One region of the Bacillus sp. GW823-FHT06A10 genome, then DNA from elsewhere that is predicted to be linked to it. Evidence: riboswitches for the same ligand, from Rfam matches in the RefSeq annotation. Region 1 holds a riboswitch; the other holds the start of a gene.
What was found. A riboswitch is a leader RNA that binds a small molecule or an ion and turns the genes downstream of it on or off. The one in region 1 is predicted to bind S-adenosylmethionine.
Positions count from the first base shown of each region.

Region 2: linked by a shared signal. The riboswitch ahead of metK (methionine adenosyltransferase) and the one ahead of AC1Q8M_RS24210 (cyclase family protein) in region 1 are both predicted to bind S-adenosylmethionine.

Region 1 covers NZ_JBXAHT010000004.1:79,429-87,832, reverse strand. The annotation lists gene AC1Q8M_RS24225 (MFS transporter) at 1-425, shown strand, start outside; gene AC1Q8M_RS24220 (nucleotidyltransferase domain-containing protein) at 439-1,221, opposite strand; gene AC1Q8M_RS24215 (PRK06851 family protein) at 1,334-2,443, opposite strand; SAM riboswitch class I at 2,593-2,705, shown strand; gene AC1Q8M_RS24210 (cyclase family protein) at 2,791-3,423, shown strand; gene AC1Q8M_RS24205 (hypothetical protein) at 3,452-3,832, opposite strand; gene AC1Q8M_RS24200 (ATP-binding protein) at 4,062-5,288, opposite strand; gene AC1Q8M_RS24195 (hypothetical protein) at 5,426-6,691, opposite strand; gene AC1Q8M_RS24190 (LSm family protein) at 6,931-7,599, opposite strand; gene AC1Q8M_RS24185 (hypothetical protein) at 7,761-8,210, opposite strand; gene AC1Q8M_RS24180 (spore coat protein) at 8,231-8,404, opposite strand, start outside.
Region 2 covers NZ_JBXAHT010000002.1:107,024-115,427, reverse strand. The annotation lists gene AC1Q8M_RS15350 (gamma carbonic anhydrase) at 1-159, shown strand, start outside; gene AC1Q8M_RS15345 (phosphatase PAP2 family protein) at 304-837, shown strand; gene AC1Q8M_RS15340 (glycosyltransferase family 4 protein) at 850-1,992, shown strand; gene AC1Q8M_RS15335 (molybdenum cofactor guanylyltransferase) at 2,271-2,873, opposite strand; gene AC1Q8M_RS15330 (MogA/MoaB family molybdenum cofactor biosynthesis protein) at 2,870-3,379, opposite strand; gene AC1Q8M_RS15325 (hypothetical protein) at 3,616-3,795, shown strand; gene metK (methionine adenosyltransferase) at 4,022-5,221, opposite strand; SAM riboswitch class I at 5,391-5,512, opposite strand; gene pckA (phosphoenolpyruvate carboxykinase (ATP)) at 5,741-7,327, shown strand; gene AC1Q8M_RS15310 (ATP synthase subunit I) at 7,687-8,070, opposite strand; gene AC1Q8M_RS15305 (hypothetical protein) at 8,350-8,404, shown strand, end outside.

The DNA.
Region 1 (8,404 bases):
TGTCATTTCTACTTATGCTAAATATTACCGCAGCTATCGGCGCATTATTCGCTGGAGCAATTGCTGATCGTATAGGAGCAAAAATTGTTATTAGCATCTCTTATCTTATGGCAGCCATATGTATCGGACTATTAACAATCAAACCATCTGTTACAATCATTTATCTTTTAATTGGCCTTGCTGGTATTGGATCAGTCGGTATTACTCAAATATTAAATGCATATGTAACACAATACTTCCCATCACATATCCGAGCTACCTCCTTAGGCTGGGGACTGGGGCTTGGCCGAGTTGGTGCAATTGCTGGCCCAATTCTCGTCGGTATTATTATGACAATGCAATATGACTTAGCATGGAATTTTTACTTATTCTCCTTTGCAGGTCTTATCGCAGCTATATCTGTTTTCTTCATTCCTACAAAATAAAAAGGGCACAAACTTACTTGTGCTCTTTTTCATATGCTTCAAACAACATATCTCGAAACAATGTATTTAAACTCTCAATATCGATTCCTGATCCCTTTTCAATTCCTTTTACATATTCCTGATAGTAATGAATTTGTTCTTCTAAAAATTGATTTAGCACCTTAATTTTCAATCCAACATCTAATTCAGTACCTGCTTTTTTCTTTATTAACAACTTTTCAATTTCATCTAATACGCTACGTTCTAATGATAATTCTGTAATCAATCGGTCAAATTCTACAGGAGGTAAAGTCGTTTTCTCTTCTAGCCACTTACAAGCTAAAATGGGACGTAATACATAAAAGTACTTTTTCAGCTTTACATTCTCACCTTGCAAAAATTCACGATAATTTTTCGACGCCATATGTAAATAATGATATATCGTTGCTTTTGGATCAAAATTCTTCTCACTCATCTGTTGAAGTAGTTCTGGAAAATTAGAGTTTTTCGAATAAAAAATTGGTGATCGAATCCACTCAAGTAAAGCAGGATTCGACTTCGCGAATAGTTGCAACGCCTTTTTAATATCCCAACCACTTATATCTAAATCATCACTAATTGGATATTCAATTACATCTCGTTTGTCATGAATTGATAAATACCATTCTACCGGATGTATATAAACAAACCTAACATCATAATCGCTATCTTTCGATGGAAAACCCCAAGCACGACTCCCTGATTCTACCGCAAATAAAATTTTCACATCATTCTCTTTTTCAATTCTTTCTAACTCCAACTCGATTTTCTCTCTCATTGCATAACACCTCCATTTTTTGATTATTTCCTTGGAAATTCGACAAATACAATACTAATTTTACTACATACCAAAAAAACTGTCAGAAATTACTGACAGCCTAATGAAACGTCTATTGTTGCTTTTCGATTACAGTAGTAGCAATTCGTTCAAACTCTTTTTGAATCTCCTCTTTATATGCATCTACTATTGAAAAATCCATAGCAGCAATATAAATTCGTTCTAATTTATCACGAACCGATTTTGCTTTCGCTAAGAAAGACATCGCCTCATTCATTTTTGCTTTATATTGAATGGAGACATCACGAATTTCCTTCGCATATTTCTCATCCGTCCCTGGCGTAACAATAAGGGCATACATATCAATAATTTCATCACCCTCGCGACTTGGAAAATATTCATGTGGTGCGGTGCTATCAAAAATTGCAAATCCTAATTCTCTTACGATAACCATATCAAGACTATTCGGGTCAAATCCGCAATGATATACTTCAACTTCAAACCCTTTTTCTTCAGCTGCCTTAGCTAACTTTTTGAGCATCGTTGATTTTCCAGAGCCTGGGCGCCCTTTTATAAAATAACGATGTGGTAACCCTTCTGTTAAATTAGGAACAAAATCAACTGCTCCTTTCGGTGTAGCAGCTCCTAAAAAACGATGTTTTACAAGCGATTGTCTCCCGCTTTTATCTGCAAATAATTTCTGGATTAGCTGATTGGTTAGTTCATTTGCTTTATTAAAATCTATATTATCAATATATATCTTCTCCCACTCATCATGTATAACCAATGCCTCTTTAAAACGTACGTAAGCAGACTGAAAAGCTTTGCTTGCTTCTGAAACAAATCTTTCAATTTCTAACTTCTGCTTTCTTAGTTTATCTGAGTCCCAAGCAATTCCTAAATTTATATACTCTTCAACAACTCCTGGCATTTTTGGCTCAATAACATGCGGCGATGTCCCATCAACAATTCCTACTTTTAATTTTGGGATAATTACACCATCAACCGATTTATTATCAGAAGAACAATGTAAAAATTCAATATCATATCCTTTTTCAATCCATTCACGACCTATTGCCTTTATTAAAGAAGATTTTCCCGTTCCTGGGCCACCCTTTAAGATAAATAATCTGTCTAATCCTTTTAAATTCTCTTCGTATAAATTGTGAAATCCCCTAGCTGTATTACCACCAGCATAATAATTTAATACATTTCCTGTCACTGCACTCACTCCTTCGCAGCATTCTATTTACATAAGCTACAATATGCGAGCAGCTTTATTTGGGTGAATACCTATTTTGTATTGCACGAAAAAAGGAAATAAATTACAATTTAACTATCGGAAAATTCCGATTTTAAAAACTGAATACTTCTTTATCAAGAGAGGCAGAGGGACCGGCCCTTTGAAGCCCAGCAACCTCAGTTTATACAAACTGAATAGGTGCTAATTCCTGCAAAATGCATTGCATTTTGGAAGATAAAACTCAACTAGCATGTAAAGCTCATCTTTCTTGATACTGAAGGATGAGCTTTTTATTATTTGAAAAACATATATTGGAGGTATGTAAAATGAAAGTAATTGATCTATCGCAAACATTTGAAAATAATATGTCTCAATTTCCTGGAACACCTAAAATACAACTAGAAGCTGTTACAAGTGTTGAAGAATCAGGCTATCAAGTTACAGATTTTCATTCTGTCGTTCATGTTGGCACGCATTGTGATGCTCCTGCGCATTTTATTTCAGGCGCAACGACCATCGATCAATTACCGCTGGATCAATTTGTAGGTGAAGCTGTTCTTATAGATGTAACACATATTCAAGAGCGAAAATTACCTAAGGCAGTATTGCATAATACTGACATAAAAGAAGGTGATATTGTTATTTTTCATTCTAATCTATCCACAAAATGGAATACAGAGGCTTATGAGAAGGAAGCATTTTATCTTTCTGAAGAATTAGCTAAAGAACTAGTGCGATTAAAAGTAAAATCTATCGGTTTAGATTTCATTTCTCCTGATGAAGTCACAACAGAAACATCACCGATTCATCACATATTACTAGGGAATAATATTTACTTAATTGAAAACTTAACAAATCTAGATGCTATCGAAACAAAACGTTTCTTTTTCTCAGCAGCACCTTTAAAAATTAAAAATAGTGACGGTGCTTTCGCAAGAGCATTTGCTGTTATTTTTTAAACACAGCCTATAAAAAAAGCAAAGGCCACTATTGGTCTTTGCTTCTATATTTTCTATTTAAATTAAGAAAGAATTGTTCCACACGAGGACGCACCCAAGCTAAACAATCTATCTCTTTCTTCTTTGTGCAAGCTATCTCTTCTCCATCTACCATTTCAACAAGTTCTAGTTCTAACAGTTGCCTCGTGAATGCTAACATATTCACTTCTTCGGATGGATACTCTTCTTTTAATTTCTCCTCAATTTCTCCCAATAAAAAACCGTCACGCATCATTGCCAATGCATCAATCCAAAGTGGCGGCATTTCATATTTTTCTCCTGTAATTGTATCTTTTACAATATAATTCTTTTGCTCTTTTCGAAATTGAATCGTGTGTAAACATACAGTCGAATTTAATGTTAATTCCATCATACCACCTCTTTCATAATATCTGCATAGAAAAAAGGATGCGCGTGCACCCCTTCTTATCTTTTCATAACACTACTGAACCGTTACATGAGCAATCAATCTCATGTCGATATTTTCCTCCATTATAAACGAAGTATTTTATAAAAAAAACCCTTCTTGAAACATTTTATAAAATGTTTATATTTACACAACAAGAACACTTTTCTGAAAAATCTTTTCTCCCAATACATTAAACGGTCGGCAGAAAAATTTCTACTTTCGTTCCTACTCCTAGACTACTTTGGATCGTGATACTCCCTTGATGTTCCTTAATAATTTTATATGTAATCATTAACCCAAGTCCTGTGCCAGTCTCCTTTGTTGTGTAAAACGCCTTGCCGATTTTTTCTAACTTCTCATTCTCTATACCAAATCCTTGGTCTTCAACAGAAATACACAAATGTCCTTGCGTTTTTTGATATGCACGAATATGAATTTCTCCACCCTCTGGCATTGATTCTATTCCATTTTTAATGATATTTAATAACACTTGTTTTAATTGCTTGTCATCACCGTTTATAGCCGGTAAATTCCCATCTACTTGTAAATGACATTTAACTCTATATTGCGTTGCATAACTTTCCATTAGATGCACAACATATAGAAGGATGTCTCGTATATTACACCTTTCATAATTTGTTGGCTTTGGTTTTCCTAACAACATCAATTCACTAACAAATCCATTAACCCTTTCAATTTCTTGTAGCATAATGTCGTAGCTCATCGTATCAGTTGGATTTCTTTCTTTTTGCATTTGCGTAAACCCTTTTAACGCTGTTAGCGGATTTCGAATTTCATGGGCAATTGTTGTAGACATAGTCCCAATCACAGCTAAATTTTCCGTCTCTTTCATATTGTTCATCATTTCAACCACTGTTCTTACATAAGATTGAAATCGTTTTAATAAAGAATGTGAAATAATGAAATAGAATATACATAAAACAAGTGGAATTACCACTTTTAAATCTTGTAATAGCAATGTGAAAAATACGTACTTTCCAATTACACTAAAGGACACTAAATAAAAGTATTTTCTATTCACGAAAACTGGGGCAAATAAAATTAATAACATTTCTACCATACTACCATGTTCAAAAGGTCTATCCGTTCGCAAATAAATCATTAAATTATTCACAAGATTGATAAACATGTACCCAAATAAAAATAAATATTTTACAGAATATACATACCCTCTTTTTTGAAGATATATAGAAATAGGAAATAATGCTATTACAAATATAGGCACACCTATCCCAAGACTACCTTCTGGCCAACCTACCGCTGTTCCACTAATATTCATAGCAGGATATACAAAATAATATATAGCGTCATATAAAAAGAATATAATATAAAATAATAATATAAATACCTTTAAGGCTCTTCTTTCTTCATAAATCAAGCTCTTGTATTTATTCATATAAAAACTCCCCTTGATCGATACAAAAAACTTTCATTGTTATCTCCTTAAAGTATAAGTATGAAATTGCTTTCAGGGCAATATTTAACCTTATAATAATGAAAGGAAGGAGATCTCTCCTTCCTTTTGGTAACAACTTACATCCATCTTACCCTGTCATGTAACAATCCATCCGTAAAATTATTATGCCCTATTACAAAATCCTTCATATATAAATTTAAATACTCACCGTACTTACTTTCTGTATTTAATAACAACTCCTCAACATAATAAGCACCTTGTTCAAATTGATCTAAAAGTAAACTGGACAAGCCCGCATAAATCCCGCACCCTACTTGAAAATACGTTGCATTCGTTTTATATTTACGAAAAACTTGGCTACTATTCATCACATTATACATATATGTCTCACTATTTTCATAAACGAGTAACACACCGACCAAGTCCTCTCCAGCAACCTCTTCTTCCGCTGGATTAAACACTTTACGATTCCAGTTCCATAAATCTTCTACTTGATCTAAGTTCTGTCTAATTATATTTGTTGTATACTCATTAATTCGGTAAAGAAAACCAACTTCCATATTAAAGTTTTTCCCTAAAATTAATACTTCCTCATGTGGCATTAAACAACCATAGAATTCTTTTTCTCCTAACTTCACTTTATACTCTGAAGCATATACATCTTCATAAAAGTAAAGAGGACGATGATGACTCATATACATCGGATAACTCCAGATTGCTTCATCTAAAAATCGCTCTACTGCCCATGAAGCATAAAGTGTATGTGGCTTTATAAGTGCTGTATCATTCAAAAACGATGTGTCATGTTCTACAATATAACATGCTCTTGGCCTTTCACTTGGTCGTTCCTTCATAAGCTCAACAACCATCCATTGAACAACACCTGGATTCATACCTGAACCTATAATCGCTTTTGTATTTGTAAATTTCTCTTTCTCCTTCTCAAACCTTGTATATCTTTCCGTAAGCTGAAAGCCGATTAAGCTATCGTCCTGATCTACTGCCTCATTTTCCAAGGCTGAGTTAATATAACAAATTCCTAGTTCATTACAGCAGCTTAATACTCTAATTGTATCTGCCCCTGAAACATCAATCACAACACTCGTTCTTTTTTCTTTTAAATGTTGTTTAAATTCCACTACATTTTGAAGGTTTATTTCATATAAATATAATTGACTTTTCAAATTCGAAAACAACTCATCATAATAAGTCCTATCTTTTTGTTTTATATCCACCAAATGAAATTTGGCATTCTTTAATACTTCATAAATTGGATCTTTTTCATTTGCTATCGCTTGATTTAAAATTGCTAAAACTGCTTTTGCTGCTCCACCAGCACTACCAAGCAATGTAATTGATAACGAATTCGGAAACTGCTCCACAAACAAAACCCCTTTAATAAATTAGTTGAGCAGCTCCTCCTCAAAAAATAAATTGAATACATAAAAAGATAGCTCGTACACAATTTTTATAAGTTAGTGTAAAGTTACCTTTTAAAAAATCACACTATACTATGTTTATATTCAATTCATTTTTCCCCTCATCTTCAAATTAAACTAAAACAAATAGGCTCGACCTTTTCTTCTGCATATAAAAGAAAAAGTCAGCCCTTCCAACTAATCTACGGACAATGGACGGATTTTACATGTTGAATATTCACATACATTTTTGCATCACGTGCTTTTGATATTTCAATATGACCTTCATCAATTTTCGCCATTTTTCCAATTTTATTGGACTCCTCACCTAAATCAAACACCATAATTTTCCCAGTCATTTTAATAAGCTGTTCTTCAAATGTTCTAGCTAATGTAATATTTAACGGATTTACGGGGAGTTCATTTTTATTGAGGGCATACGGTACTTGGTTTTCTTTATACGGAATTAACCATTTTAAATGCTTTAAAGATATATATACCGTTTTATAAACCGGACTATAAAAAACAATATAGTCGTTCATCACACTTGTAACATAACCATGTATTGGAGCATTTCCTGCTACATAAACTTCTGTAAAAATCCCTTTAGAAGTACTTAATACTTTTCTCAAAGAAATTGAAGGGGATTCCCTCTTAATTACAGAATCAACATCTGGTTTTAGTATGTCTTCGTCATGTGGTCTTAAAAATTTATAGTATTGTACATGATATAAAGATATATATACATAGTCTTGTCCATTGTAAAGAACAATAATGTCATTTCCTACGTCTATTAATATACCTTTAAACCTTTTTTCACCGATTAATTTAACATATATATTTTCCCCAATACTTTTGTTTAACTCATTCATCTATATCCTCCTTCCTATGAATTTCAGCTTTCCTATCTTCCTTTTCAAAAAAATAATCAGGGCAATGTTCTGTCTTAATAGTAAGTAATTCCTTTTCATACTATCGAAATAAGAAATTGTTCTTCTCTTTCCCTCATAATGCCCCTCTTATTTATTAAACATTATTCATCTTCATTCTTTTTACATTTCACTACTTGACTCACACTCTTAATATGATAATTAATGATATAAATAACTTCATCACCGTTTACTAGCGTAATACATTCTTCATGCACTTCACTTAATAGGCCTTCTACACACTCTGGGCCGCCACGGTTAATCTTTACCCACTTATACTTCAAGTCACGTAATACATCGACGAAAGTATCATCATCAGAGCAGAAACATGAAACATAGCCATCGCCACATTTACTTTCTTTCACTTTCTTAACTAGACTCTTCACATGTTTCAATTGGTAATATACTAATTCACCAAGAGGAAGTTGTAATGTAAGGTAATCTCTTCCTAACGATACAAGTACCCCCACTCGACTCTCTGGTCCACGAAGATTTACTTTTACAGTCTCACCGACTAAGCCTTTAATTTGTTCACAGCATAATATACTTTCCAAATTTGTATCCTCCTTTCTTATTATCTTCCTCTTCTTGACTGTCTTTGTGCGCGAGCTCGACCTGAATCATTACTTTCACTTTCGCTTTCACTTTCGCTTTCTTCGCTCTCTCTACAAGGTACTGTTACACTCTTAATATGAGATACTGCAACTAATATAACTTCTTCTTTTATAATTAGTGTCACAAATTCACA
Region 2 (8,404 bases), on a different contig from region 1:
CTCGTTTCACAAGGAAAGAAAATTCCACCAAACACGTTAGCTTTCGGTCGTCCCGCGAAAGTCATTCGTGAATTAACAGAAGAAGACCGTAAAGATATGGAGCGTATTCGTACGCAGTATGTTGAAAAAGGTCAATATTATAAATCACTACAAAAATGATTTTACTGCTGCCATAATACTGGCAGCTTTTTTTATATAAAAACTAACTTTTTCTTTACAAAACATTATTACTCCCTCAACAAAATCTTATTAAAATAAAAGCTAATATCTCCATATATATGTAAACGAGGGAGGAGAATTTTCATGAAGGTCAGTGGATTATATAAAATAGAATGTTACATTTTTAAAGGAATTAATCGCTACTTTGATCAAAAAACATTAAATATCTTTTTCAGCAATATAACCCATATCGGTGGTGCTACTTTCTCCATTGCACTTACACTTTTCTTTTTAATTTTTGCAAAAGGGACTTTACACCAAGCGGCAATCGCTGCTGCTATTTCTTTAGCAATTAGCCATATTCCTGTACAAATATTAAAAAGGTGGTATCCACGAAAACGTCCGTATTTAACAATTCAGGATGCGAAATATCCAGTCCATCCATTAAAAGACCACTCTTTCCCGTCTGGTCATACAACAGCCGTTTTCTCTGTCTTCATTCCATTTATTTGCTATAATCCAAGCTTACTTGCTTTCCTATTACCGTTAGCATTATGCGTCGGTATTTCTCGTATTTATTTAGGGCTTCACTATCCGTCAGATGTATTCGTCGGCATGTGCCTTGGCACTTGCTCTGGCATCATCTCTTTTTATCAATTCATCCCACTTTTCACATAAAGGAGTGATATGATGAGAGTCGCCATTTTTACCGATACTTTTACGCCACAAGTTAACGGGGTTGCGAAAACGTTAGAACGATTAACAAGTTACTTTCAAAAAGAACAGATCGCCTATTCTGTTTTCGCCCCTCAACATACAGCTGAAGATAATTTCGTGGCTAATGTGAACAAGATGAGAAGTATCCCGTTAACAATATTATATCCAGAATGTCGCTTTTCTTTTCCTACTCCGCGTATTAAACGGGAACTTCATTCCTTTAAACCTGACATTATTCACATTGCCACACCTTTCAACATGGGACTTTGTGGACTGTATTACGCCAAAAAGTTAAACATCCCAGTTGTCGGTTCTTATCATACTGATTTCGATGCGTATTTACGCTATTACAAAATTGAATTTCTCTCCAATATGCTTTGGAACTATTTAAAATGGTTTCATAGTCATATGCAAAAAAATTTCGTTCCCTCCCCTGAAACATTACATCAATTAAAAAATAAAGGCTTTCAGGCCCTCTCCATTTGGGGACGTGGTGTAGATTGCACACTCTTTCATCCAGCTTACAATACAGACCTATTCCGAAAAAAATATAATATTACAGCGAAGTACGTTCTTTCCTATGTAGGACGAATTGCTCCTGAAAAAGATATTGATACGTTGCAAAACCTTATCGTTAAAACATCGCATACTCGAAACGACATTCATTGGCTCATCGCAGGAGACGGACCTCTAGCAACAAATTTGCGTGAAGCTGTTCCACAAACAAATGTCACTTTTACTGGCTATTTACAAAGTGCAGATTTAGCTGAAGCATATGCTTGTTCTAACATAATGGTATTTCCATCAGCTACTGAAACATTCGGAAATGTCGTACTTGAATCACTCGCATGTGGCACACCTGTCATTGGTGCAAATAGTGGCGGGGTTAAAAATATTATTACAGATGGAAAAACGGGAATTCTTTGTCCCCCTAAAAATGAGGATGCATTTCTATCATCCATTTATTCTTTATTGCAAAATGAAGAAAAACTTGAGCAGATGGGAATAGCAGCTTCATCTTTTGCAAAATCAAAAAGCTGGGATGAGATCTTTCGCGGCTTACTTAACCAGTATGAAGAAGTCCTTCAGCATACCGCATCAGAGTTACTTGCTTGAACAGAAAAACTCCCTTCAAAAAACGAAGGGAGTTTATTACACACTTGTAAATTTTAGTTGAATGAATGATACATAAGGTGAAATATCATTTATTTCCATATTCATTATAGCAAAAATAAACATAACTAAACAGACTTGTAATAAAAACCCATAAAAATTAATATATGGTTATACAGTGTTTTTGCTGTATAATGATTTTAAGAATTCCCCTTAAAATCAACTTACTCACATACCTTTATACAGCAATTGTTCCCCAATTCTGTATATCAAAAAACCTTTCATTCATTTGAAAGGTTTTTTTGAGCCTGCACATATTCTTCTTTTGTATTTACATTTATAAACCAATCTGTATTCGCTTGTACATCTTCTCCAGCAACATACTTCACATTACATTGTGATAAAAGCTGCCCCATACTTCTTTTCTCTTCCTGAAGTAAAGCATAAATCTTTTCTTTCACACGGTTATGATACGCTGCAAGTAGCGGCTGTTTTCTTCCATTAATAATAGGTACAACTGCATCATATTCATTGCTCGTTTGCTCCAGTAAAATGGTAAACCATTCATGCGAAACATTTGGCGCATCGCAAGGCATAATAGCATACCAATCTGCTTCTATGTATTCCATTCCGGATACAATACCGGCCAGCGGTCCATTCCCTTTATAGTGCGGGATATCTTCTATAACAGGAACTTGTACGAATTGCTCTACTCGCTCTTTTATATCAGAATGACTAATGACTACAACTTCTTGGAGCGCACTTGTCATCTCTTTCAAAATATGCTCAATAAAAGTACTACCTTGCCAGCTCGCTAACGCTTTCGGCTCACCAAATCTACTCGACATACCGCCCGCTAATACAATTCCAGCCCACCTACTCATTGGCGATGTAGCTCAAATGTAATATGGCCTAATTCCGGTAAAATTAATTTATTCATCGCAAGGCGAACCGCCCCGCTCGATCCTGGCATCGAGAAAACTACTTTGCGCCCAATTGTACCCCCAATCGCTCTACTTAACATTGCGCTGCTCCCGATATCTTCTAAATAACTAATCATGCGGAACAACTCACCAAACCCGACAATCTCTTTATCTAATAGAGCTGACACTGCTTCAATTGTTACATCACGCTTCGTAATACCAGTACCGCCATTTGTTAATACAACATCTACATCTTCCTTATGATAACCAGCTAACACTGCTTGCTGAATACTTTCTTTATCATCTTTTACAATTTCATAAGAGGTTACTGTATGGCCCGCTTCTTTTAACAATTCATGTAATAGTTGTCCGCTCTTATCCGTTTCTTCCGTACGTGTATCGGAAATCGTAACAATCTTGCAACGCACTTCTTTTGGAGCTTGTTTTTTATGTTCAGTTACACTCATTTTTTATCTTTCCTTTCTTAAAGACTTTTCTTCATTTTATCATACATATCTTTACACAATTATGTATGAAGCCAATCATGCGCCATGATACAATATAAGTATACTAACCCACAAAAAGGAAACTGCACTTTCTTATACTCCTAGACTACATATCTTTAGTTACTCTTTATATTTTCTACATAATAGAATTCAATTTTAAAACTTGTACTAAAAAATAAATTGGAGGTCTACATAGTATGGAACTTTATAAAAAATTAACAACAACATTCATCCTCTTATTCATCGCTTCAATCACTGTCGGCTTTTCCTTAAAAGGTGCAATTCCATACGCTACATTAGTAAGCATTATATTCGCGACACTATTTTTACTAAACAGTGCCTTTTGCGCAGGTAAAGCACGTCAAATGAAAGGTTGATTGCATATCTTCCAGAAGAAATCCACCCTTTGTAAATCATGTAAAAGGAAATACAAACGTATGAAAAGGCATGGATTCATATGCCTTTTCCAGCAAGTGGCATGACTAATACGAAAAAGTATATTGAGCTAGAAGGCGAAGTATATTGCAAATCATGCATTCAAATTGTAAGTAAAACGAAATAAAAAAAGCTTTGCGCTCACCGCGCAAAGCTTTTTTTCATATATTATAGACCAGCTTGCTCTTTTAAAGCTGCAGCTTTGTCTGTACGTTCCCATGAAAGATCTACATCAGTACGTCCGAAGTGGCCGTAAGCTGCTGTTTGTTTGTAAATTGGGCGACGTAAGTCTAGCATTTTAATAATACCAGCTGGGCGAAGATCGAAGTTGTTACGAACTAGTTCTACTAGTACGTCTTCAGATACTTTACCTGTGCCGAATGTATCAACTGAAATTGATACTGGTTGTGCTACACCGATTGCGTATGCAAGTTGTACTTCTGCTTTGTCAGCAAGACCAGCTGCTACGATGTTTTTCGCAACATAACGAGCTGCATATGCTGCAGAACGGTCAACTTTTGTTGCATCTTTACCAGAGAATGCACCGCCGCCATGGCGAGCGTATCCACCGTAAGTATCAACGATGATTTTACGTCCTGTTAAACCAGCATCACCTTGTGGTCCACCAATTACGAAGCGGCCAGTTGGATTAATGAAGAATTTCGTTTCTCCATCCATTAATTCTGCTGGTACTACAGCTTTAATTACGTGCTCTTTTAAGTCGCGATCGATTTCTTCCCATGTAACATCTGGGTGATGTTGTGTAGAAATTACGATAGTATCAACACGTACTGGTTTACCATTTTCATCATACTCAACTGTAACTTGCGTTTTTCCATCTGGACGTAAGTATGATAATGTATCATCTTTACGTACTTCAGTTAAACGGCGAGCTAATTTGTGAGCAAGCGAGATTGGAAGTGGCATTAACTCTTGTGTTTCATTACATGCGAAACCAAACATTAAACCTTGGTCTCCTGCACCAATTGCCTCAATCTCAGCGTCAGTCATTTGACCTTCGCGTGCTTCTAGCGCTTGGTCAACACCCATAGCGATGTCAGCAGACTGCTCATCGATAGATGTTAAAACAGCACAAGTTTCTGCATCGAATCCGTATTTTGCGCGTGTGTAACCAATGCCTTGAATTGTTTCACGAACGATTTTTGGAATATCTACGTAAGTAGAAGTCGTAATTTCCCCCGCTACCAATACTAAACCAGTTGTTACAGTTGTTTCACAAGCTACACGTGCATTTGCGTCTTTTGATAAGATCGCATCTAAAATTGAATCAGAAATTTGGTCACAAATTTTATCTGGATGTCCTTCAGTTACAGACTCAGATGTGAACAGATGACGTTTTTTTGTCATGTGGTAAACCTCCCTACAGTAATTGTATATATTGTACGGAACTCATCCTTAATTTGCCACAAACTGCGACATACATTTATTCTCCCACACAAGCATACAGAAAAACCTTTCCTACTTTACATAGAGGAAAGGTTTAATTTGCTACTTGCATACTGCTTTTTGCCCTTCGCTCTTATCGTTCGAGACCTGTAGCCTCGCACAGGTTTTAGCACCTATTCACCTGCATTTATCAATACAAGTGAGGTTGCTGGGCTTCATCGGGCCTGTCCCTCCGCCAGCTCGGGATAAGAGAGTATCCGTCCCAACCTATACTAAAGAAATGATATTCATTTGTCAATTAATATTCACATTTTCCTGAAAGTTTTTCTCAATACGCCTGAAATGAAATATTAATAGGGAAATAATACATTCACACAAACAAAAAGAAATAAATAGTATACATTATTTATATAATTGTGTTATACTCTTGTTGGGGATTACGAGAAATATTTCATTAAATGAAAAGGATGGTATATAAATATGAGTACTGTGAATGTCCAAATTGGTTTACACGAATTATTGAACGGAAGCAATGCACAGATTCAACTAAGTGTTCCGCAATTAGTGGAAAAAGTATTAATGCGAAATGAAGGGAAATTAACTTCGACTGGTGCCGTTTCTGCTTCAACTGGAAAATATACAGGACGTTCTCCTAAAGATAAATTTATTGTGAAAGAAGCATCGGTTGCTGACAAAATTGCTTGGGGAGCTGTGAACCAACCGATTTCTGAAGAACATTTTAATAAATTATATACTAAAGTTTTAGAATACTTAAAAGAAAAAGAAGAGTTATTCGTCTTCAAAGGATTTGCAGGCGCTGACCGCAATTACCGCCTACCAATTCAAGTTATTAACGAATATGCATGGCACAATTTATTTGTACATCAATTATTCATTCGTCCAACTGAAGAAGAATTAACAACTCATGAATCAGAGTTCACAATTGTTTCTGCACCGAATTTCAAAGCTGATCCAGCTGTTGACGGTACAAACTCTGAAGCATTCATTATGGTTTCATTCGAAAAACGTATCGTACTAATTGGTGGTACAGAATACGCTGGAGAAATGAAAAAATCAATCTTCTCTATTATGAACTTCTTATTACCTGAACAAGATATCCTTTCTATGCATTGCTCTGCAAACGTAGGTGAAGAAGGCGACGTAGCACTATTCTTCGGTTTATCTGGAACAGGTAAAACAACATTATCTGCTGATCCAAACCGTAAATTAATCGGTGATGATGAGCACGGTTGGTCTGATAACGGTGTATTCAATATTGAAGGCGGTTGCTATGCAAAATGTGTAAACCTTTCTCACGAGAAAGAACCACAAATTTTCGATGCAATCAAATTTGGATCTGTTTTAGAAAACGTTATCATTAATGACCAAACGCGTATCGCCGACTACAACGATACTACTTTAACAGAAAATACTCGTGCTGCATACCCTATGCATGCGATCGACAATATCGTACTGCCAAGTGTTGCTGGACACCCAAATACAATTATTTTCTTAACTGCTGATGCATCTGGCGTATTGCCTCCAATCAGTAAGTTATCAAAAGAGCAAGCTATGTATCATTTCTTAAGTGGTTACACTAGTAAACTAGCAGGAACAGAGCGCGGCGTTACATCTCCGCAAGCTACATTCTCAACTTGCTTCGGTTCACCATTCTTACCACTTGATGCATCTCGCTACGCTGAAATGCTTGGTGAAAAAATCGAGAAACACGATGCGAAAGTATTCCTAGTAAACACTGGCTGGACTGGCGGCGAGTACGGAGTTGGTAAACGTATGAACTTAGGTTATACTCGTGCAATGATTCAAGCAGCATTAAGCGGCGAACTTGCAAAAACTGAAACAGCTAAACATGACATCTTCGGTCTTGAAGTTCCACTTCACGTACCAGGTGTACCTGACGAAGTGTTAATGCCTGAACAAACTTGGGCTGATAAAGCTGCTTACAAAGCAAAAGCAATCGAGCTTGCAAATGAATTCAAAGAGAACTTCAAAAAGTTCGAAAGCGTTTCTGAAGATATCATTAACTTAGGCGGTCCAATCGCTTAAATTAAAACTTTCTGTTGGAATAACCCTTTACTCATATGAATAAGTGTCGTGTAACCGTAAAGTTTCGCGTACTCACCGACAAAACCCAATGCGGCTTAACGGTTACACACACTTACATAAAAAAGAAGCTTACGTGAAAACGTAAGCTTCTTTCTATATCTTATATAAAGTGAAATGCTAATCTCTTCATCTGTGACCTAGATTATAAAATTACAGCTTCGAATATATACATTATATCACTACTCGCTACATCTCTCGAGTTTCACATCGTATGGGGTTAAAAAAGGCCCTGACCGCTTCTATTTGTGGCTGGATCATCTATTCCATCTAAAAAGAAGTCTTTTATCTTTTTATCTCTTTTAGCTCTTTGTTAGTTCTTTCTCATCTTTCATGCTATAGTATCCTAAATTCACAACGATTAAGAAATAACCACCCATAATCCCTACTGCAAATGCCCACATAACCATGTGGTGCTCAATTTCGTACATAATAATAGCACCCAAAATGGCAGCTGCAAAACGGTTAAACATACCGAGTGTCGGTGCTTTCGTCTTCTTTACAATACTATCTCCAAGCTTCTCAATTCTTCTCCCTAGAAGCCAAACGCAATACATACTTACAATAAGCCCAATTCCAGCGCCTAAAAAGTGTGCTGAAAACGGTGTTAACATCCAACCTAGTAACAAAATACCTAGTATATAATACGATTGGATTTTAAATGATCTTAGTGACATACTAATCATGCTGTACCTCTCTTCATTCGTTCTTATCTATCCAACAAAAAATTTCTTTCAAATTCATATTCCTTACATCCATTTCACTCAAATTAAAAACAACATAAACAGTATGTTTATGTTGTTTAAATGCTTTTAGAAAATAATATTATACAAGATTTCAAACATTATATTCTCATATTTTGTGACGGTTTTTCAAACTTTTTTCGTCCATTTATGAAAAAAATGATATCAATTTATGAACATACGGATATGATGTAATAAGCACACAAATAAAGGGGGCGTCTAATGATTTATTTTTTAATGGCTCTCATTCATCTCATTATCCCTGCACTTATCGGAC